DNA from 4 places in the Cellvibrio sp. BR genome. Region 1 is predicted to be linked to each of the others. Evidence: predicted binding sites of a transcription regulator. Region 1 holds the regulator's gene; each other region holds the start of a gene.

What was found. Region 1 encodes FNR, which switches genes on or off when oxygen is low (the NO sensors DNR and NnrR bind a similar motif). Its sites were predicted from a motif close to TTGATNNNNATCAA; they were not measured.
Region 2: the regulator FNR is predicted to act here: its motif matches at 1,722-1,735, upstream of hemN (oxygen-independent coproporphyrinogen III oxidase).
Region 3: the regulator FNR is predicted to act here: its motif matches at 2,699-2,712, upstream of hemN (oxygen-independent coproporphyrinogen III oxidase).
Region 4: the regulator FNR is predicted to act here: its motif matches at 3,224-3,237, upstream of ccoN (cytochrome-c oxidase, cbb3-type subunit I).

The regions. Positions count from the first base shown of each region.
Region 1 covers NZ_JH668201.1:981,227-986,544, forward strand. Annotated here, with positions in the region: gene O59_RS09445 (DUF3592 domain-containing protein) at 1-54, opposite strand, end outside; gene O59_RS09450 (GGDEF domain-containing protein) at 291-1,748, shown strand; gene O59_RS09455 (cold-shock protein) at 1,869-2,075, opposite strand; gene fnr (fumarate/nitrate reduction transcriptional regulator Fnr) at 2,468-3,226, shown strand; gene O59_RS09465 (DUF4202 domain-containing protein) at 3,265-3,861, shown strand; gene O59_RS09470 (SirB2 family protein) at 3,915-4,292, shown strand; gene O59_RS09475 (hypothetical protein) at 4,596-5,114, shown strand; gene O59_RS09480 (hypothetical protein) at 5,196-5,318, opposite strand, start outside.
Region 2 covers NZ_JH668206.1:132,961-138,278, reverse strand. Annotated here, with positions in the region: gene O59_RS21870 (hypothetical protein) at 1-778, shown strand, start outside; gene hemN (oxygen-independent coproporphyrinogen III oxidase) at 1,822-3,213, shown strand; gene O59_RS18865 (hypothetical protein) at 3,292-4,908, opposite strand; gene narL (two-component system response regulator NarL) at 5,140-5,318, shown strand, end outside.
Region 3 covers NZ_JH668203.1:407,714-413,031, forward strand. Annotated here, with positions in the region: gene O59_RS14925 (alpha-E domain-containing protein) at 1-346, opposite strand, end outside; gene O59_RS14930 (circularly permuted type 2 ATP-grasp protein) at 350-1,795, opposite strand; gene O59_RS14935 (2OG-Fe(II) oxygenase) at 1,986-2,618, opposite strand; gene hemN (oxygen-independent coproporphyrinogen III oxidase) at 2,768-4,171, shown strand; gene O59_RS14945 (ROK family protein) at 4,289-5,233, opposite strand.
Region 4 covers NZ_JH668203.1:232,167-237,484, forward strand. Annotated here, with positions in the region: gene ccoP (cytochrome-c oxidase, cbb3-type subunit III) at 1-773, opposite strand, end outside; gene O59_RS14155 (CcoQ/FixQ family Cbb3-type cytochrome c oxidase assembly chaperone) at 798-983, opposite strand; gene ccoO (cytochrome-c oxidase, cbb3-type subunit II) at 983-1,594, opposite strand; gene ccoN (cytochrome-c oxidase, cbb3-type subunit I) at 1,605-3,062, opposite strand; gene O59_RS14170 (argininosuccinate synthase) at 3,325-4,542, opposite strand; gene sbcB (exodeoxyribonuclease I) at 4,704-5,318, opposite strand, start outside.

The sequences.
Region 1 (5,318 bases):
TCCAAAAAAAAGTGAGCGCAGACGTTGATATTTTTTCTCGTTGTCGGGATTCATTTACACTCTCGCAAAAAATTTAATTACCAATCACCCGCAGCCTTATCAAATACTGATAAACACAACCATTACAGGGCATTACACCAAGAACACCCTCACTTTACCTGCAATCACTTCCTCGTCAACCAATAGAAAACAAAAATTATCGCGCCACAAAAAAGAAACCCTATACTTCACAGCAGGTTAGATAGCAATTGGACAGTTGCTACTGGAGAATTAAAAGCTGGAGACTTTTTTTGGACAGTTTGAATCATTACCGGGCACTTTCCCCGACCAAACTCTGGCGGGTTGGCAGCCGTCGGGATAAGACCATTATTTTTGGTGGCTGGTTTGCGCTGGTGCTGGCAAGTATCGCGCTCGGGTTGCTATCGGTAATAAAAAGTTGGTCGGGTATACCGCTGGATTTTGGCGGTGTCACAGTTTATATCACCGTTTACCCTACCCTGATTATTTGTTTATTCCTCACCCTCACCTGCGGTTGGCGCTGGGGGGCAATTCCTGCTTATTTATCCACGCTTTCACTGGCGCTTTACTCGGGCATGCCATGGCATTGGGCGATCATTTTTGCCTGCGCGAACCCATTGGGTTTTGCGATTCTGGCGGTTGGCTATCAAGCGATTCCAGCGAATAAAAACTTACGCGACTCCAATTCATTATTGTTTTATATCCAGCTGAGTTTTGTGGCGAGCATTTTTAGCTCCAGCGGCGCACTCATTTGGTGTTATACCAACCACATTGATCGCACTGCCCTGCTGGCAATTTGGCAGGGTTGGTGGCTGGGCGCATTTTTGCAAAGTGTATTTATTGTGGGCCCATTGCTCGCGCTCTTGTGGCCCAAAATTGCGCGCTGGCAACAACATCACCCTGCCTATTTACGCCTTGCCAGCGGCAATGTACGGCGCTCGGTATTGCGCCTGCTGGGGGCAATTACCATCGGTGTACTGGTGTACGGTGCGGCTACGATTCAGTTAGCGAGCAATCAGTTGGATCGCGCGCTTATCACTAGCAGCAGCTCCATGAGTGCTGAAGTGAGTAATGCCATCATGATTCTGCAGCAGACCACTTGGGTATTTTTTTGGGTATTCGCGATGATTATTTTATTTATCGCATTTTTTGGTTACCAACTGTTTACCCGCTGGCAACGCTCAACCAATGAATTATTAAGTGATCTGCACAGTGCCAACGAAAGCCTGGAGTGCCTTGCCCAAACTGATGGTCTTACCGGTCTGCTCAATCGTCGCACTATGGATGAACGCTTGAGCAGTGAATGGCTCCGCGCCAGCCGTATGGGCAGCGGTGGCGCGCTGGTGATATTAGATATCGACCATTTTAAGAATATTAATGATCATTATGGTCACGCCGCGGGTGATGCGGTGATCCGTAATATTGCGCAGGCGATACAAGCGGAAGCGCGCGGGATGGATATCGCCAGCCGTTATGGTGGCGAAGAATTTGTGATTGTACTGCCGCAAACCGACGCAGAAGGTGCACTGCAATTTGCCGAGCGGATGCGCAATCGCATTGCGACAACTGCGGCTTATCACGAGACCAAAGAACTCCGCGCAACGATTAGCTTGGGTGTAGCTATTTTTTCTGCGCAGGATACCTCTTTTAACGCATGGCTCGCGCGGGCGGATCAGGCGCTGTACCGCGCGAAAGAAGCAGGACGCAACCGCGTTGTGGTGGCGAATTAACTCGCATTCACCACATTGCTATTCCCATCACAAACAAAAATCCCATCAAAAAAAAAGCCGCCCGGGATTAAACCGGGCAGCTTCCTATTACTGCTTGCTCAAATGCGCAAGCGCGGCGAATTACAAACCAATTACGTTCTCGGCTTGTGGGCCTTTTTGACCTGGTTTTACGTCGAACTCTACACGCTGGCCTTCAGCCAGGGTTTTGAAACCTGAACCGCTGATTGCGCTGTAGTGAACAAATACGTCCTGGCCGGCCTCGCTAGCGATAAAACCAAAACCTTTAGACTCGTTGAACCATTTAACGGTACCAGTGCTTCTAGCCATAATAAACCTCGATGTTTCTTTAAATAAAAATGAATACCCCAAGTGGGATTGCGCTGGCGGATTCAGATCTTACTTATGAAAAACAAAACGAGGTGCTAAGAGATTCACTGCTAGTACAACGATGTGACTTACCATAAATAATGCTGCTAACTGGCCAGCTGGGCCAATATATTATTCGGCCCGCTGCAAGTAAAGAGGGTGATTTGACAAAGATTATGGCTTTTTAGTTATAAGGTAGCACTACTCCACGACATCTCCCGCCGTATTAAATTTATCCAGACATTTGAGCTAAATCAACTATTTACCGCCCCCGTTAAAGCTGCAACAATCACTCATCATACTGTTGGCGCGGAGTTTTCCTGCCATAGTCTTATATTCGAGGTGGTGGACCCATGACAGCTAATCAGAACATTGTAAAAACCCAGGATTCAAGCTGCCCTCACGATAAGCGCGTCAGCTGCGGCAATTGCCGTTTAAATACTATTTGCCTGCCTATCAGCCTGCACATTGAAGATATCGACCGCCTGAACGGCATTATCCAACGCGGTAAACCGCTACAAAAAGGCGATTATCTCTATCGCGCTAATGACCACTTTCACTCGGTGTATGCCATTCGTTCGGGTGCAGTAAAAGCACTGACCCTGAGTGATAACGGTGAAGAACAAGTCACCGGGTTTTATTTGCCCGGCGAGGTAGTCGGCATGGATGGTATTGCCGACAATCGCTACACCAATTCAGTAATCGCATTAGAAACCGCATCGGTGTGCGAAATTCCGTTTAATCGCATGGAAGAATTGAGCTTGCAAATCCCTAATCTGCAACGTCACTTTTTTCAATTGATGAGCCGCGAAATTACCCAGGATCAGCAAATTATTACCCTGCTGAGCAAAAGCAGCGCCGAAGAGCGCATTGCCGCCCTACTGCTAAGTATTTCCAGCCGCAATAGCCGCCGCCAGCTATCGGCCAATGCCTTCCGCTTACCTATGTCGCGCACCGATATTGGCAATTATTTGGGCCTGACCATTGAAACAGTCAGCCGTATTTTTACTCGCTTGCAAAAACAGGAGGTGATTTCTGTGGATAAAAAAGAAGTCCTCATCACTAACATGGAGTTGCTGCGCAATATCGCCAATGGCGATGGCCACTGCTAACCACTGCAAGCACCTGCAATAAACCACGAGCACCTACAATGATCAGCAACCAGCGTTTGCAAGACACCCTCGCCGCATTTGATGCCGCCAACCTGCAAGACCCGAATAGCGAAATAGTAGAAGGCAAAACCGTTGCCAAAGAATGGATTTATGCCCAACGTATGAGTGCACAGCTGTCACGTTTTTGCCCCGATGCATCCGAAGCGTTACAGCTCGCGACACGCAGCCAGCATATTTGTCGCTGGAAGATTCCGCGCTCTGACTACCCAATGGATCGTAGCGGCTATAAAAAGTGGCGTCTGGATTTAGCGCAAATGCACGGCGATATCGCCGGTGAAATTATGGCCGCACAGGGTTACGACGAAACAATCATCTCTCGCGTAAAAGACTTGCTGCTTAAACGCAGTTTAAAGCGCGATGAAGAAGTACAAACACTGGAAGATGTGATTTGCCTGGTGTTTATTGAATTTTATTTAGAAGACTTTGCTAGCAAACACGATGAAGTAAAACTGATTGATATTATCCGCAAGACCTGGAACAAAATGTCACCCACGGGCCATGACGCCGCACTGAAATTACCACTGAGTGACAGCATGCTCGCACTGGTAGGTAAAGCGCTCAGCCCGGACACCTGAGTTTATTACCAACAATTTCAATAATTTTCACATAAACAAAAAAGGAACCCCCCGTGTACTTAGCCCTTAAACATTTGCATTTAACTTTTGTTGTACTTTCGCTGCTCATTTTTTTAGTGCGTGGTGTTTTGTTATTTATGAATTCATCCATGTTGCATAAAAAACTGCTGAAAATTGCCCCCCACATTATCAACACCATTATGTTGGTCTCGGGTATTGTGCTCGCGGTACATTTGGGCATGAAACCAGGTGAACAACCATGGTTGATGGCAAAAATTATTGGTTTGGTTGTTTTTATTATTCTGGGTGTAGGTGCCTTTAAAGTTAGCAAACCCCTGGTGCAAAAAATACTATGGATTGACGCACTCGTAGTATTCGCTTACATCATCAGTGTCGCCATCACCAAAAGCCCGATGGGTTTCTTCGGTTAATGTTTCAATCGCACCAGTGGTTTATCACTACTGGTGCGATCTTGCATGCCCATCATCTGATTTTCCCCACGCCTATTATGTTTCTCCCGTGCCAACCATCTCTTGACCTTCTGAATTAAGTATCACCCCTGATAGTGAGGCTAAGGGGTAATTATTTGTATTTTTTGCGGGTTGGCCTAGGCTTAGATCTATAAGTAATTAGTAAGGGCTATTTTATTTACAATACTTGACGTTTCTTAAAAAGTGATTTATATCACGTATCTGCTGTTTAGCTTTCCAATAACTTTAATAATGGCGAACCCTATGAAGAAGATATTTTTGATCATCACCCTTATTTGTTTTTCACCATTCAGCCTCGCTTGCGACGAAACCTGTAAGCGCGCCAAGGCCGAAGCGGCAAATAATATTAAGTTTGCCAGCTACCTCAACCAGAAATATTGCAAAACTACCGGGATGGATTTTTTACTGCATGGGCGCAAGAGCTTGCAAACCTATCGCGAAAAACAATTGCCAACGGCACATCGCGGCGGAGCAAAGAATATCCGCAACTTTATTTTGCAACGCAAAGACTGGCTACAAGAGTGCGATAACTATCTGCAATTGACTGAGCAAGGCCGTATTTTCCGCGATAAAGAAAGCACGGAAAAAATTCTTGCATCGCTGAATGGCACTGCTGAAGAGCTGCACAAAATCATGATGCGCCCCCGTGCGGAAGTGGAAAGCCTGGAGTTGGTTACTGCACCGGCAGGGCAAAAATTTGATGAGCTGTTTAAAAATGTGGATGCACACTACCTTGAACTGCAACGCCGCGGCTTGCTTTAAGTAAGCGATAAAATCGACACAACCACCGCAATAAAAAAACCGGCACATGGCCGGTTTTTTATTGTGTGCTGGAACCCGCGATCAGGATTTCTTTTTCAACGAGAGCACTGGCCGTTCAGGTTTGTCGGGACGCTCTGCAAAATGCTTGGCCAGCTCTTCCCGCGCTTTTATCGCTTCGGATTTAGCATCGGCTACCGGGCTGGA
Region 2 (5,318 bases), on a different contig from region 1:
TGAGGATCCCCATAATGAAGACCTAAAATATTGGTTGGGGCGGTTGTGCTGTATAGAAAACCTTCCAGCTCCTCTGTCATATTTAGTCGCAGACTATTTACCAGTTAAATTACTCGTTAAACCGTTCTCTAAAAAAGGTAGTGCAGAAATATTTCCTATCATTAATAGGTACACTTTTTTGGCGACTTACGAAGCTTATAAAATAATAAAGGCACAATCATTAAAACCTTTAGAGCGATTTACTCTCTATCGCCAAAAAATTGCTAGTTTGCACAATACACCATGCGAATGGCGTCGTTATCCAGTAGGTTTTGAAAATTACTATTGGGTAAACTTTGAACCCAATCCTCGATCGGAGTGCAACGATTGCCCAAACTTAATAGTACAACAAGAATTGCAAATCGAATGGGGCCTGATTCCAAAAACACTGCATACCCGAACTTACCGAAATCATCAGCGACGATTTTTGGAACTAGTTGATTTTTTAAGGGAATCCGGCTTGTTTGCATTCAAACAAAATGCTGAAGTGTCACCATCAGGCAAGTTGTGGCTGTCAGGCTTGGTGTTTTCTAGTTGCGAGTGGCGACATACGGTACTTGAAAGGTTTTTCGATATTTTAGCAAACAGCGAATTAGACTTATTTTTCGCTCGAAAGAGTTTGTGGCTGTCAAACATAAATTCGGGAGAAGAGCCGGAACACTGCCCTAAGCTGTATGGGAGTGTTCGGGTGATTTACAGTGAGGGTAGGTTAAAGGTATTAACTTGGAAAGTCGGTTGAGTGTTCTAGATTAAGAGAGCCAGTGTATGGTTTACAAGGGTTGCTCGATTCACGTACATACATTTGATGCAATTGCAGCAATTCCTGTCGGTTCACTCATAAATTGACACAGTATTTGAAGCAAAAAATGTCATTTTTAATTCTAAAACCAAGTTTCCACACCCCTATTTGGATGTTTCATAAGCGTCCAGGATCATAAAATGACACACTTTAGAAAATAATCACCCATTAATTGGCATATCTAACTAGCTGATTTTTGGTGGGTTTTCATATAATCAGTATTCGAATGCCGATGGCATTTGTGCCTGTTAGGCATGATGGCCACTGCTTTTTTTGTTAATAATGAATAATCTGCAGTCCTGCCCAAGCGGTTCCAGCTAGTTGCTCGTAATATTTTACTAACTCGGTTAGAGGTTGGGTCATTACCGCGCCCTGAGGTTGTTAGCTGCAGGATCAACATATGAAACAGTATTGTTTGTATCAGAGTTAATATCAAAAACGACGCGCGCGTGTACTGCAAAAAGGCCTGGATGTTGATTTTCGTCAACCACCACAAATAAAGGGCTTTGCGATACAAGTTGCTTCCAACGTTAAAGTGTCGGATTTGCAGGTGGCTCACTAGAAAGATTAAGTTTAATGATTGCCTCTTTGATAGCTGATAGCTGGCATAGCCGCTTGAATCAAAACTTTACCCGCTGAATTCGCATGACACACAAGATGGCCAGCAATCCTCACCATTATCGGCAATAAATGCACAGGCTAAGCCACAAGATGGCGCAATCTTCCGTGTGTCTCAGCAGATCTTGCTTTGTCGTTTGGCCAACCTCCAGGTTTGACTTCCCTGGCTCTAGTTGACACTCCCAAGCTACTTTCAAAATAAAATTGGTTCGGATCAAATAAATTTTAATGTATCAAATTATCCGGCGTGCCCATGCTCAATAAATTGATACATGTCAATCGCTTATTTTATAAAAAGCGTATGCTGAAAAGCTATTTCTCACAAATAGCTCTGCACTAGAGTTACCAGATATCAAGGTTGTTTTATGGCTTATTTTCAGGCTCCACTTGAATGGAATTTGGATCTTATTAGACGATATGATTTAACCGGGCCGCGTTATACGTCATATCCTACCGCGCCACAATTTTGTGAAAGCTTTTCTGCGTCCAATTTTAAAGCGGCGGTTGAGAGGAGTAACGCGAGCGGAAGGCCGCTGTCGCTTTATTTTCATATTCCTTTTTGCGATACCCTTTGCTTTTATTGTGGATGCAACAAAGTAGTTACTAACAATAAAGGCCGTGCGCAACCTTATTTGGAGCGTATGGAGCGGGAAATGGCGATGCAGTCAGAGTTATTTGATTCCGCGCGACTTGTAACTCAATTACATTGGGGTGGTGGTACCCCCACTTTTATCAGTGATGATGAAATGTCTTGGCTGATGGCTGCGACACGCAAGCACTTTACATTGCTGGATGATGACGCAGGTGAGTACTCCATCGAGATTCATCCAGGACGCGTATCGACTAACACTATGGGGCATTTGCGTAAACTTGGTTTTAATCGAGTCAGTATGGGTGTGCAGGACTTTGATTCTCAGGTTCAAAAAGCAGTAAATCGTTATAACAGTGTTGAAGATGTAAGCGCCTTGGTAAAGGCACTACGCCAACAAGAGTATCGCTCGATCAGTATGGATTTAATTTATGGCCTGCCAATGCAAACTTTGACCAGTGTCGGTGAAACATTAAATAGAGTGATCGAGCTTTCGCCCGACCGCCTGTCATTATTTAATTATGCCCATATGCCGCATCTTTTTAAGAGCCAGGAATTAATTAACGAGCGTGATCTTCCCTCAGCAGAGCAAAAAATTGAACTTTTGTATATGGCGATAGAGCGTCTGCAGGGCGCTGGGTATATTTATGTTGGCATGGATCATTTCGCAAAACCGGATGATAGTTTGGTACAAGCACAAAGAGCAGGAAAGTTACAACGAAATTTTCAGGGCTACTCCACACACGGAGATTGTGATTTGCTCTCTTTTGGCGCCTCTGCGATTAGCGCATTCGGCAACGTTTATATACAAAATGCAAAACGCGTTGAACATTATCAAAAATCAATTGACTCGGGTGCAATCCCTTTTATTAAAGGTATCGAATTAACCGGCGAAGATCTTTTGCGACAATTTGTAATTAATCAGTTGATTTGTCATTTCAATTTAAATTTTGCTGCTGTTGATAGTGCATTTTGCCTGGATTCGCGCAGTCATTTTGCTAAAGAGTTAGCGCAATTAAAACCAATGATTGATGATGGGTTACTCAGCATTGACGATGAGGGCATTGAAGTTCTCAATGCGGGGCGGTTGCTTATTCGTAGAATTTGTATGGTGTTTGATGAGTACCTTAACAACGCATCAACAATTCGTTACTCCAAGGTAATTTAGTCGGTAATATTTTTTGGGGGGTGAGCAGGGGGTGCAATAGTGGTTGGATTGCACTACCTGCTCAAGGTTGTAAGGTTTTCAGGGATTATAAAATTCGCCCTGTTTGCGTAAATAAAACCACCAGTTTAGTAACACACACACCAGATAAAATACCGCAAAACCCAGCATCGCATATTCCGGTGTGGCAGCTTTGATTTGCTCGCCAAATACTTGCGGAATATAAAATGCCCCATAACCCGCTACCGCAGAGGTCCATCCCAGTGCCGGGCCCGCTTGTTCTTTAGGAAAAATATTGGCGATGGAGCAGAAGGTTGAACCATTACCCATACCACTTGCGGCAAACAAACCCAAGAACACTAAAAAGAAGGGCGCAAAATACTGCTCAGGGCTGGCGGATTGATAGGCCATGCGCATGTAATAAGCCGCAACTATCGACAAAATAACCATGGCAATCGCACACATTTGTGTGACCAGTGCACCACCAAACTTGTCAGATACCCAACCTCCTACCGGGCGAATGAGTGCGCCAATAAAGGGGGCGATCCATGCGTAAGTCAGAGCGCTTGGGCCATTCGGGTTGAGGGTATTGTGGGTCATCACTCCATCGATAGTTACATGACTAAAACCAAAAATGACTTGAATAGACAGCGGGAAGGCTGCTGAAAAACCAATAAATGAGCCAAAAGTCATCACATACAACACACTCATTACCCAGGTGTGTTTGTTGTTAAAAATTTTGTATTGGCGATCAAGACTGGTGCGAATAGTCCCTGGTAGCGCTTTGAGTAACATCACTGTGGCAAACAATACCAGCACCAGTACCAGTTCTTTGGGGATCCCAAAGCCGGAGCCATTGACACTGGCAGGCATGATTAGCCACAGCCCCAGCGCCGAGGTTGCGAAGCCAATTAACATCATTGCGATAATGATCGCAAAAGAGCGCGGCGCTCCGCCTGCCAGATTGGGACTTACCTCTGCGGTGTTGATGTTGTTCATACCAAACCAAATCGCAAAAGCGAGTGGGATGAGCAGCAGTAACCAGACAAACCCCGCGTTTTGAATCCAGGTTTCGGTACCCGCAGGGATGGCACCGATTAAAGTGCCGCTTGCAGATTTCAACACCATTGGGTCGCCACCCAATGCGCCAAAGGCGCCAAATGTCATAAACAGCGGTACCAGAATTTGCATACTGGTCACACCGAAATTACCTAACCCGGCATTTAGGCCAAGTGCTAATCCCTGCTGCTTACGAGGATAAAAAAAACTGATGTTAGACATAGACGCTGCAAAATTACCCCCGCCAATTCCGGAGAGCAGCGCCATTAATTGGAACACCCAAAACGGCGTGTTTTGATCCTGCAAAGCCAGACCGGTTCCAATTGCAGGTAGCATCAATAAACTGGTGGTTAAAAAAATGGTGTAGCGGCCACCGCACAAGCGAATAAAAAAACTTGCTGGAATGCGGAGTGTCGCTCCGGTTAAACCGGCAATTGCCGCGAGGCTGAATAAATCGCCGGCCTGATAGGGAAAGCCAAGATTCAGCATTTGCACGGTAATAATGCTCCACTGCATCCAAACGGCAAAGCCACAGAGTAAGCTTGGAATTGAGATCCACAAATTGCGATTGGCAATTGCTCTCCCGCGTGAATCCCAGAACGTTTGCTGTTCCGGTTCCCATTGTTTTAGGTCAGACATGTGAAGCCCTCGGTCAAAAAGTTGTTTTCCCACAAGTATCACTATGGCTTTGCGCAGACATGGAAACTATTCAACCTCAGTGTTAAGTTGGGGTATTAGAAGTGTTACCCGACCTGCCCAATAGGGGTAGGTGCGTTTGATCTATCTACCCACAAAGGGGCATGCGCTGCCCTTAGGTTCTGTAAGCAGTTAAACTGCAGATGATGATGTATTGATATTGAGGAGAGTCTTGTGACAGAAACGGCCGCGAGCATTATGTTGGTGGACGATCACCCTTTATTGCGTAAAGGGTTGCGTCAACTTTTAACACTGTCGGGTGAGATGGAAGTCGTAGCCGAAGCGAGCAATGGCAAAGATGCGATTAAATTGGCGAGTGAACTAGACCCTGATTTAATTTTATTGGATTTGAA
Region 3 (5,318 bases), on a different contig from region 1:
AGTGATACAAATCATTAATTAACTCCCAGGCTTCCATGGGCATTGTTTCGCGCGTGATACGTGCATTCTCGCGGGCAAAGCTGAGGGAATTAATTAATGAGGCGGGATTTTTTTTGTCCGCCAAAATAAAATTCACCACCGTTTTTTCATCGGCAAGCTGGGTATCGCCGCGTTCAAAATAGCTGCCAGTACCGCTGATATCAATTAATGACCCCCAGCCCACGCGCACACCAGAGGGTAAATCCAATAATAAATTCGAGTTAACATTGACCAGCCGCGCAATATTTTCACTGCGCTCCATGTAACGACCCAACCAATAAATACGTTCCGCAACACGAGACAACATGGTTTAGTCCTCCACCACAATCCAGGTATCTTTACTACCGCCACCTTGCGATGAATTCACCACATAGGAACCTTTGCGCATCGCCACTCGGGTTAAACCGCCCGGCGTTACATGATGCTCGCGCCCCTGCAAGACAAAGGGGCGCAAATCAATATGGCGCGCCTCGGCATTGCCATTGGTAAGAATCGGTGCAGTTGATAATGAAATTAAGGGTTGCGCCATGTAGTTGCGCGGGTTGGCTTTAATACGTTCGGCAAATTCAGCGAGTTCTTTTTTGCTCGCTTGCGGGCCGATAATCATGCCGTAGCCGCCCGATTCGTTCGCGGGTTTCACGACTAATTTATCGAGGTTGGTGAGCACATAATCGCACTGCTTTTTATCCACACACAAATAGCTGGGCACGTTCGGCAGAATGGGCTCCTCGCCTAAATAATATTTGATCATGTCCGGTACAAAGGTGTAGATGACTTTGTCATCCGCCACACCGGCGCCGGGCGCATTGGCAAGTGCAACATTACCTTTTAACCAAGCGCGCATTAACCCACGCACGCCGAGCACTGAATCCGGGTTGAACATTTCCGGATCCAAAAATAAATCGTCGATGCGGCGATAAATAACATCCACGCGTTTTAAACCATCGATGCTGCGCATATAAACGCAGTCATCGCTATCTACAACTAAATCACTGCCTTCCACCAATTCCACACCCATTTGTTGGGCGAGATAAGAATGTTCAAAATAAGCGGAGTTATAAATACCGGGCGTAAGCACCACAATTTCCGGGCGCTCGGATTGACGCGGTGAAAGCGATGCAAGTGTGTCAAATAATTGATTGGGATATTCGGTAACCGGCACAATATTGTGATTTTCAAACAGCTCCGGAAATACTCGTTTGGTCACCTTGCGGTTTTCCAGCATGTAGGACACGCCGGAAGGGACACGCAAGTTATCTTCCAGCACAAAAAATTCACCTTTGTCGTCGCGAATTAAATCGCTGCCGCAAATATGCGACCACACGCCATAGGCGGGTTTCATGCCGATACATTCTTTGCGGAAATTGACCGAATCTTCAAAGAGGTAAGCGGGCACAACACGATCTTTAATAATTTTTTGATCGTTGTAGATGTCATTAATAAATAAATTTAACGCGGTTAAACGCTGGATTAATCCGCGTTCGGTTTTTTGCCATTCACGTTGCGGAATAATGCGCGGAATAATATCAAAGGGCCATTCGCGGTCGATGTTGCCAGCATCGCTGTAAACGGTAAATGAAATGCCCATGGTTTTAATAGCGAGTTCGGCCGACAACTTTCGCTCTTGTAATTCTGCACCACTGAGCGAGGCGAGATACTGGGCGAGGTGACGGGTTTCCGGACGGGCTTGGCCGGGCGCGCGAATCAGTTCATCATAGAAATGGCCAGAGTGATAATTCTGCCAATCTATTTTCATTTCACTCATAGTGACTTCCTTTAACATCGCGGCCTCGCTCTCTAGAGTATGCGCTTTTAGCATTGTTATAGCGCCCGCCGAAGTCTCCTCCCTGATGTCCGTTTCTCCCGTCCCCGGAGAATTTCAGCAGGCTACATCCAACCGTTGCAATAAAGCTGCCAACGCATACGCAATTTGGGTCAAGCGGGCATCACAGGGGTTTAATCCGAAACCAACCCGCAATACTCTGGCGCCGGGCGGTGGCCGGCAGCACTTCATGCGGAAAATCTTCACTCAAGAACAACACCAGCCTGCCATATTCTGGTGCAAGGCGCAGCAATTCATTCTCACCCGCCTCATCATAGAGCACCAATTCACCGCCCTGGGTTTTATCCCACTCAGGATTCAAATACAGCACGCTGGACAACTTGCGTCCGGGTTTACCGCGAAATGCATCGCGGTGCTTTTGGTAAAACGCACCCGGCTCATAAACCGCATAGTGGCTTTCGTAATCAAACAAACCGAGAAACAAACGCTGGTTCATGGCTTCACGCAGTTTATCCATCCAGCATAAAAATTCAGTGACAGCGGGAACACCTGGCTCCAACCATTGGATTGCGTCGCCACGAATGGTGTTATTGCGCTGGTAATCACCCTGCCGCCCTACACCGGCGGGGTTTAACGCCGTGTCTTGCTGCTGCAAATTCAGCAATAAGCCATTACATAAATCGTCCGGCAGCGGGTTTTGCAACACTATATAACCCGACCTGGCCAAGGCATCGGCGATCTCGTCGTAGAGCAAATCGAGGTCGGTAGCGTAAACAGTATCGAGAGAATTGGTCATGGGTAAATCGTCAATAAAAAGAAATGGCGCGCACGCCAGTAAAAATCGGCGCAATTATTCAGATAGCCCGCATTATAGGCTTGATCCACATCAAGTCACTGCACAGCGCAAGTTTTTACCATGGGCGAAACTCTTCGGGAAAATTGCCAATGTCACTCTTTATTCAACCGCTGGATTGGGATAAACAACTGCTGCAGCGTTACGATCTGGCCGGGCCGCGCTACACCTCCTACCCTACTGCACCGCAATTCCAAGAAGCCTTCAGCGAAACGTCGCTGCGCAATGCCATCGGCCGTAGCAATAAAGCTGGCCGCCCGCTCTCGCTGTATTTTCACATCCCCTTCTGCGATAGCCTCTGTTACTACTGCGGCTGCAACAAAATTGTGACTAACAATAAAAGCCGCGCCCTGCCCTATTTGCAGCGCATGATTCAAGAACTTGCGCTCTATGCGGATTTATTTAACACGGACAAAACCGTTAAACAATTACACTGGGGGGGCGGCACACCGACTTTTATCAGCGATGACGAAATGTCGCTATTGATGCACGCCACGCGCCGGTTATTTACCTTGGCCGATGACGATAGCGGAGAATTTTCGGTGGAAATTCACCCCGGTTGGGTGAGCACAAAAACCATGGGGCATTTGCGTGAGCTGGGTTTTAATCGCGTTAGCATGGGTGTGCAGGATTTTGATGAGCGCGTACAAAATGCCGTTAATCGCTACAACACCGTGGGACAAGTGAGTGAACTCACCCAGGCATTGCGCGCACAGCAATATAAATCCATCAGCATGGATTTAATTTACGGTTTGCCGCTACAAACCATTAACAGTTTGCGCGATACCTTAAATAAGGTGATCGACATGAACCCGGATCGCTTATCGCTATTTAACTACGCGCACATGCCGCATCTGTTTAAAAGCCAGCAATTAATTAACGAGCAGGATTTACCCTCCGCCAGCGCCAAACTGGAAATGCTACAGTTCGCGATTCAAACGTTGGAAGCAGCAGGCTATCGCTACATAGGCATGGATCATTTCGCCAAACCCGATGACGAATTGGCGCGCGCGCAAGACGCTGGAAAACTGCAACGCAATTTTCAAGGCTACTCCACCCACGGCGATTGCGATTTATTGGCGGTAGGCGTTTCCTCTATCAGCATGATCGACAATGTCTACGTGCAAAACGCCAAGGAATTAAATGCTTACCAACAAAAAATGGACATGGGTTTATTGCCCATCAATAAAGGTTTCACCCTGAACGATGAAGACCTGCTGCGCCGCTTTGTGATTAATCGCCTCATTTGTCACTGCAAATTGGACTTTGCCGAATTACAGGAGGTGTTTGATATAGAAGCTGCCCATTATTTTGCAAACGAGCTCGCGCAATTAAAACCTATGCAAGAAGATGGGTTGCTCAATATCGATGCGAAAGGCATTAGCGTACACAATAAAGGACGTTTATTAATTCGTCGGGTGTGTATGGTGTTTGATGAATATCTGCAAAAAGCCAAACAGGATTCAGCACAGATTCGCTATTCTAAAATTATTTAGAAATATCTCTCTAGCCCAAATAAAAAAGCCCGATGCGATTACCGCATCGGGCACAAAAGGCAGACGAATCTGCCACGACAAGCTAGACGAGCAAAAAAACAAACAAGAACTAAAAAACTAAAACGAGTGCGGCACTTGTGCAGTGCCTAACTCCATTAACGCCAAATCAATCGCCCCCACAATTCCCGCTTTACCATCAAGGCCAGTAGGCACTATGTATTGATCCACCCGCGTTAAAATCGATTCCGGCGCGTAGCCATTAATTAATTCCAGAAACTTACTACGCACCAGCGGAAAGAGTAATTTTTTATCCATCACCCCACCGCCTAAAATAATTTTTTGCGGTGCAAAACACTGGGTTAAGTTTACGCACATAGCCGCCAGATAATGGGCTTCATAGTCCCAGGCAGCGTGGTCGTCGGGCAGGTCTTTGCCGTTAATACCCCAGCGTTTGTTAATAGCTGTGCCAGATGCCAAACCTTCCAGACAGCCTTTATGAAACGGGCAGCAACCCTGGTAGTCATCCTGCAGCGAAGCGCGCGGCATCAGCATGTGCCCCACTTCCGGATGGGTGACGCCCTGCAACAATTTGCCATTCACTACTATGCCGGCACCTATACCGGTGCCAACAGTGACATAAATAAAATGGCTGCAATCACGTGCAGCACCAGCGACCAACTCACCCCACGCCGCACCATTAACATCGGTTTCAAAAGCAACGGGCACATTAAAGGCTGTGCGGAAATAACCGCAAATATCGGTATTTGACCAACCGGCTTTGGGTGTTTTGGTGATAAAACCATAATTAGGCGCACCGCGATCCAATTCTACCGGGCCAAAACTGGCAATGCCCATCGCCGCCAGTGAAGTATCGCGCGAGCGCACAGCATCACTAAAAAAATTGCGCGCTAGAGCAAGTGTTTCTGCCGGGGTTGTGGTGGGAAATGCCGCTTGCGCCAGCACCTTGCCCTGCATATCCGCCACGGCACAATTAAATTTGGTGCCACCCGCTTCAATGGCACCCAGTAAACGCTTATCGATTTGGGGAGACTCAAGCTGCATACATATCTCTTAAACGGCTAGTGCCACTTACTTTATTGTTGAATACCACTAAGGGCTACCAATGCGATTAATTAAATCACTGTGA
Region 4 (5,318 bases), on a different contig from region 1:
TAAAGCCAAATATCATCCGTCAGGTTGGGAGCACCCAGCAATTGGTTGCCCTTACCATCCAGACCATGGCAAGCCGCGCAATTCACATCAAAGTGCTTTTTACCTGCATCTGCTTTGGTTGCATCATGCTCAGCACCGGACAAACTCAATACATATTCAGTGGTTTCCGCGATGCCTTTTTCACCCAACAAGGCAGCCCATGCAGGCATTGCTGCTTTACGGCCATGATTCAAGGTTTCCAGAATTTTGTCTGGTGTGCCGCCATAGAGCCAGTCTTTATCAGTCAAATTCGGAAAGCCTGGGTTGCCACCACCGTCTGAACCGTGGCAAACAGCACAGTTATTAACAAACAAACGGAAGCCCATTTTGAGCGCATCAGGGTTTCTGGCGAGTTCTTCAATCGGCATTTTTGAGTAGACGCCATACGTTTCGGCATAGACTTTTTCCGCCTCAGCCTGATCCCCACGCAACTCCCCTACTGAGGTCCAAGCTCCGGTATCTTTCCACTCTATACCTTTATAAGAACCCAAGCCTGGGTAAATAACCAAATAGACAGCACTGAATATAAATGTCAGCAAGAACATATAGAACCACCACCGAGGTAGAGGGTTATCATACTCCTCAATACCATCGTATTCGTGGCCGGTAGTTTTTGCTTCCGTGCTCTCTTCACCCACCACCGCGCGCTTGCGATTGGCAAAAAGAATCCATAACAGCAACACCAGATTGGTGACTGTCAGGATAATGATCCAAAGACTCCAAAAAGTACTCATAGTTAAATCCGCCCTAATCGATGATTACTTGTGATCATCAGTCTGCTTGTTGTCTGGCTGCTTGGTGTTAGGCTCATCGTCCGCAAAAGGTAACTTTGCATCCTCTTCAAAGCGCTTTTTGAGCTTGGGCGAAAAAGCCCAAAAGCACACGCCGAAGAAGGCGATGGTAACTAACACGGTTGAAATAGCACCAAGTGTACCCGTATCCATTAACGCTTCTCTTTGAGCAAAATGCCCAGGTTCTGTAAGTAAGCAACCAATGCATCCATCTCAGTCACGCCTTTAACTGCAGCTTCAGCACCAGCAATATCTTCCTCTGTATAAGGAACTCCCACTGAGGCTAAAGCACGCATTTTGGCGGCAGTATGTTTGCCATCGAGCTTGTTGTCATACAGCCAAGGGTAAGCAGGCATGATCGACTCAGGCACAACAATACGCGGGTTAAACAAATGCACTTTATGCCAGTCATCGGAATAACGGCCACCTACGCGCGCCAAATCCGGACCGGTTCTCTTGGAACCCCACAAGAACGGGTGCTCGTACACAGACTCACCGGCGACCGAATAGTGACCATAACGCTCGACTTCAGCGCGTAGCGGACGCACCATCTGGGTGTGGCAAACGTGGCAACCTTCACGAATGTAGATATCACGACCTTCCAACTGCACGGCGGTGTAAGGCTTCAAACCTTCGATCGGGGTGGTAGTCTCTTTCAAGAAGAACTGCGGAACAATCTCCACCAAACCACCGAAGCTAATAGCGACGACCATAAATACAGTCATCAAACCAATATTTTTCTCAACTATTTCATGACCTTTCATGGCATTCCCCTTAAACAGCTGGTGCCTGAACAGGCTGGGTAGCATTTGCAGCTGCTTCTTTTTTGGAAGCGCTTACAGTGCGATAAGTGTTGTAGGCCATCACGAGCATACCGGTCAGGAAGAAAGCACCACCAATAAGACGCATGATGTAACCCCCTTTACTGAACACGACGGTTTCAATAAAGCTGTAGGTCAAAGAACCATCGGGGTTGAATGCACGCCACATCAAACCTTGACCGATACCGTTAATCCACATAGCCACTACATAAAGAACAGTACCCACAGTGGCCAACCAGAAGTGCATATTGATCAATTTAACGCTGTGCATTTCTTCACGATTAAAGAGTTTCGGAATCATGTGGTACAGGGCGCCGATAGAAATCATTGCCACCCAACCGAGTGCGCCAGAGTGAACGTGACCCACAGTCCAGTCAGTATTGTGAGAGAGTGCGTTTACGTTTTTAATGGCCATCATTGGGCCTTCGAAGGTAGACATACCGTAGAAGGACAAAGCAACAACGAGGAAGCGCAGGGTTGGGTCAGTGCGCAGCTTATGCCAAGCGCCAGACAGGGTCATAATACCGTTGATCATACCGCCCCAGCTTGGAGCCAACAGAATCAATGACATCACCATACCTAATGATTGAGTCCAATCCGGTAAAGCGGAGTAATGCAAATGGTGAGAACCAGCCCATATGTAAAGGGAGATCAACGCCCAGAAATGCACGATAGACAACTGATAGGAGTAAACAGGGCGACCCGCTTGTTTGGGTACAAAGTAGTACATCATGCCAAGGAAGCCAGCGGTCAAGAAGAAACCTACTGCGTTGTGACCGTACCACCATTGGACCATAGCATCGGCAGCACCGGCATAGGCAGAGTAAGATTTGGTCAGAGTTACTGGCACTGCAGCACTGTTGACAATATGCAGCACGGCAACGGTAAGAATGAAGCCGCCGTAGAACCAGTTAGCTACATAAATATGGGAAGTTTTACGCTTAACAATGGTGCCGAAGAAAACAATCGCATAAGAAATCCAAACGAGTGCAATAAGAATATCAATTGGCCATTCCAGCTCTGCATACTCTTTAGAGGAGGTCATGCCCAGCGGCAAAGTAATTACGGCCAATACAATAACGGCTTGCCAACCCCAGAAAGTAAATGGCACTAACCAACCACCAAACAAACTGGTCTGACAGGTACGTTGCACAACGTAGTAAGAAGTCGCAAACAGCGCACAGCCACCAAACGCAAAAATTACTGCATTAGTGTGCAGGGGGCGCAAACGGCCGAAATGTGTGTAGGGTTGCAGCAAGTCATTCAAACCTGGCCACACCAATTGTGATGCGATAAGCACACCAACGCCCATACCCACTATGCCCCATACAATGGTCATAATGGAGAACTTGCGTACTATATCGAAGTCGTATACTGGAGGATCCCCAGCTACAGTCGCATGACTACCCATAGGACTTTCCTGTTACTTAAAGAGAAATGAAAACTTGTTTGTCTCTGGCCGTGCAACTTACCGCACGGAGCTTCACGGCAATCATCAAGCCTATAACCCTACTGAAGGTGCGGCATTTTGCCTCATGTGTGGCATTTTGTCCCACGCAAGTAGTTACAGGATTGATATTTATCAAATTATTTATACGGAATTAACCCGAACACTTTATTTACCCAGGTAAATAAAGTACCTGCGCTCACAGGAGCGCAGGTTAAAAAGGAAATTACTTCAGCACACGGCCCTTGTTAGCAGCAATACGCATACGCAATGCATTCAGTTTAATGAAACCTTCTGCATCTTTTTGGTTGTATGCACCAGCATCATCTTCAAAAGTCGCTATTTTTTCATCAAACAAGCTGTCGGGAGAACGACGACCGACAACACTCACTGAGCCTTTGTACAGCTTCACGCGTACATCACCGTTTACATGAGTTTGTGACTGATCGATCATCGCCTGCATCATCAGACGCTCAGGACTCCACCAGTAACCGTTGTAAATCATGTCCGCATACTTGGGAATCAAGCTGTCCTTCAAATGGGCAACTTCGCGATCCAGAGTAATAGATTCAATTGCACGGTGCGCACGCATCATGATGGTGCCACCAGGGGTTTCATAGCAGCCGCGAGATTTCATACCCACATAGCGGTTTTCCACGATATCCAGACGACCAACACCGTTCTCACCGCCAACCTTATTCAGGTAAGCCAGTACGGTAGCAGGAGACATTGGCTTGCCGTCGATAGCAACGATATCGCCTTTCTCATAGGTCAACTCAAGGTAAGTCGCCTTGTCTGGAGCTGCTTCAGGGGCAACAGTCCAGCGCCACATATCTTCTTCGGCTTCAGTCCACGGGTTCTCCAGAACCTTGCCTTCGTAAGAGATATGCAGCAGGTTGGCATCCATAGAGTAAGGTGATTTTTTCTTCTTGGAGTAATCAACCGGAATATTGTGCTTCTCACAATACGCCATCAAGGTTTCGCGGGAGGTCAAATCCCACTCTCGCCATGGGGCGATTACTTTGATGCCGGGTTTCAATGCATAGGCACCCAATTCAAAACGCACCTGATCGTTACCTTTACCGGTAGCGCCGTGGGAAATGGCATCTGCACCTACTTCATTAGCGATTTCAATCAAACGCTTTGCAATCAAAGGGCGGGCAATAGAGGTGCCGAGCAGGTACTCACCTTCATAGATGGTATTAGCGCGGAACATAGGGAATACGAAATCGCGGACAAACTCTTCGCGCAAATCGTCAATGTAAATTTGCTTAACGCCTAGCGCCTCAGCTTTAGCGCGGGCCGGCTCAACTTCTTCGCCCTGACCAATGTCAGCGGTAAAGGTGATCACTTCACAGTTGTAGTTTTCCTGCAACCACTTAACGATTACAGACGTGTCAAGGCCACCGGAATAGGCCAACACTACTTTTTTGATAGATGACATGGGGACTCCCGCTAACACTCGTTGACAATTCACAGGGCACGATCACGAGTCGCAATCCGCAGACCGGTACCTTCTTGGGCGCGGGATTGTACTCGCAAGCAGACCAAATTCCCACACTTGCGGCCGTTAAAACCCTGTGCAAAGTCAAATTGAACCCTGTTTTACCCAGCTGCCATCAACTGCTTGCCATACGCGGCTAATTGCTGCAAAAGCAGACGCTGCTCAGCACTGGTGGACTCCGCCTCACTGAGCGTTTTTATCCGCAGATCAAACTCCATCAAAGTCAGAGAAGATTGCGCCTCAGGTGAAGTCAGCCGCCAACGGCAGAATTCCTGCCAGCGTTGCAGCTCTTCGGCACTGAGGCTGGCAGGAAAATTGCGGGCGCGATAGCGAAACAATATTTCCCCCAAACGCGGGTCATTGAATGGAAAGGCGGTATTAGCCAATGTTTCAGGATCAGCATTGCGCACGCGGGTCATTAAACGCTTGTCGTGATCATCAAAAAAACCGCTGTAAAGCAGTTGCTCAGGATCTGTTTTTTCCGCAAAAGAGTTGCTCGAATACAATTGATATAAACGCTGCAGCAAGGATTCGCGCTCACTTAACGTCAGATTGCGCAGAACTTGCCAATGCGCCTCGCAACGCTGCTTATCAATGTGCAAACGCTGGGCAGTGGCATCATCTAGCATCGCTGCCGGTAGTAGCATCGGGGTTTTATTCATGTGCACTTCTTTGAGCGCCAACCGCTCTACCCCTTCGGGTAAATCCTCGGTGCG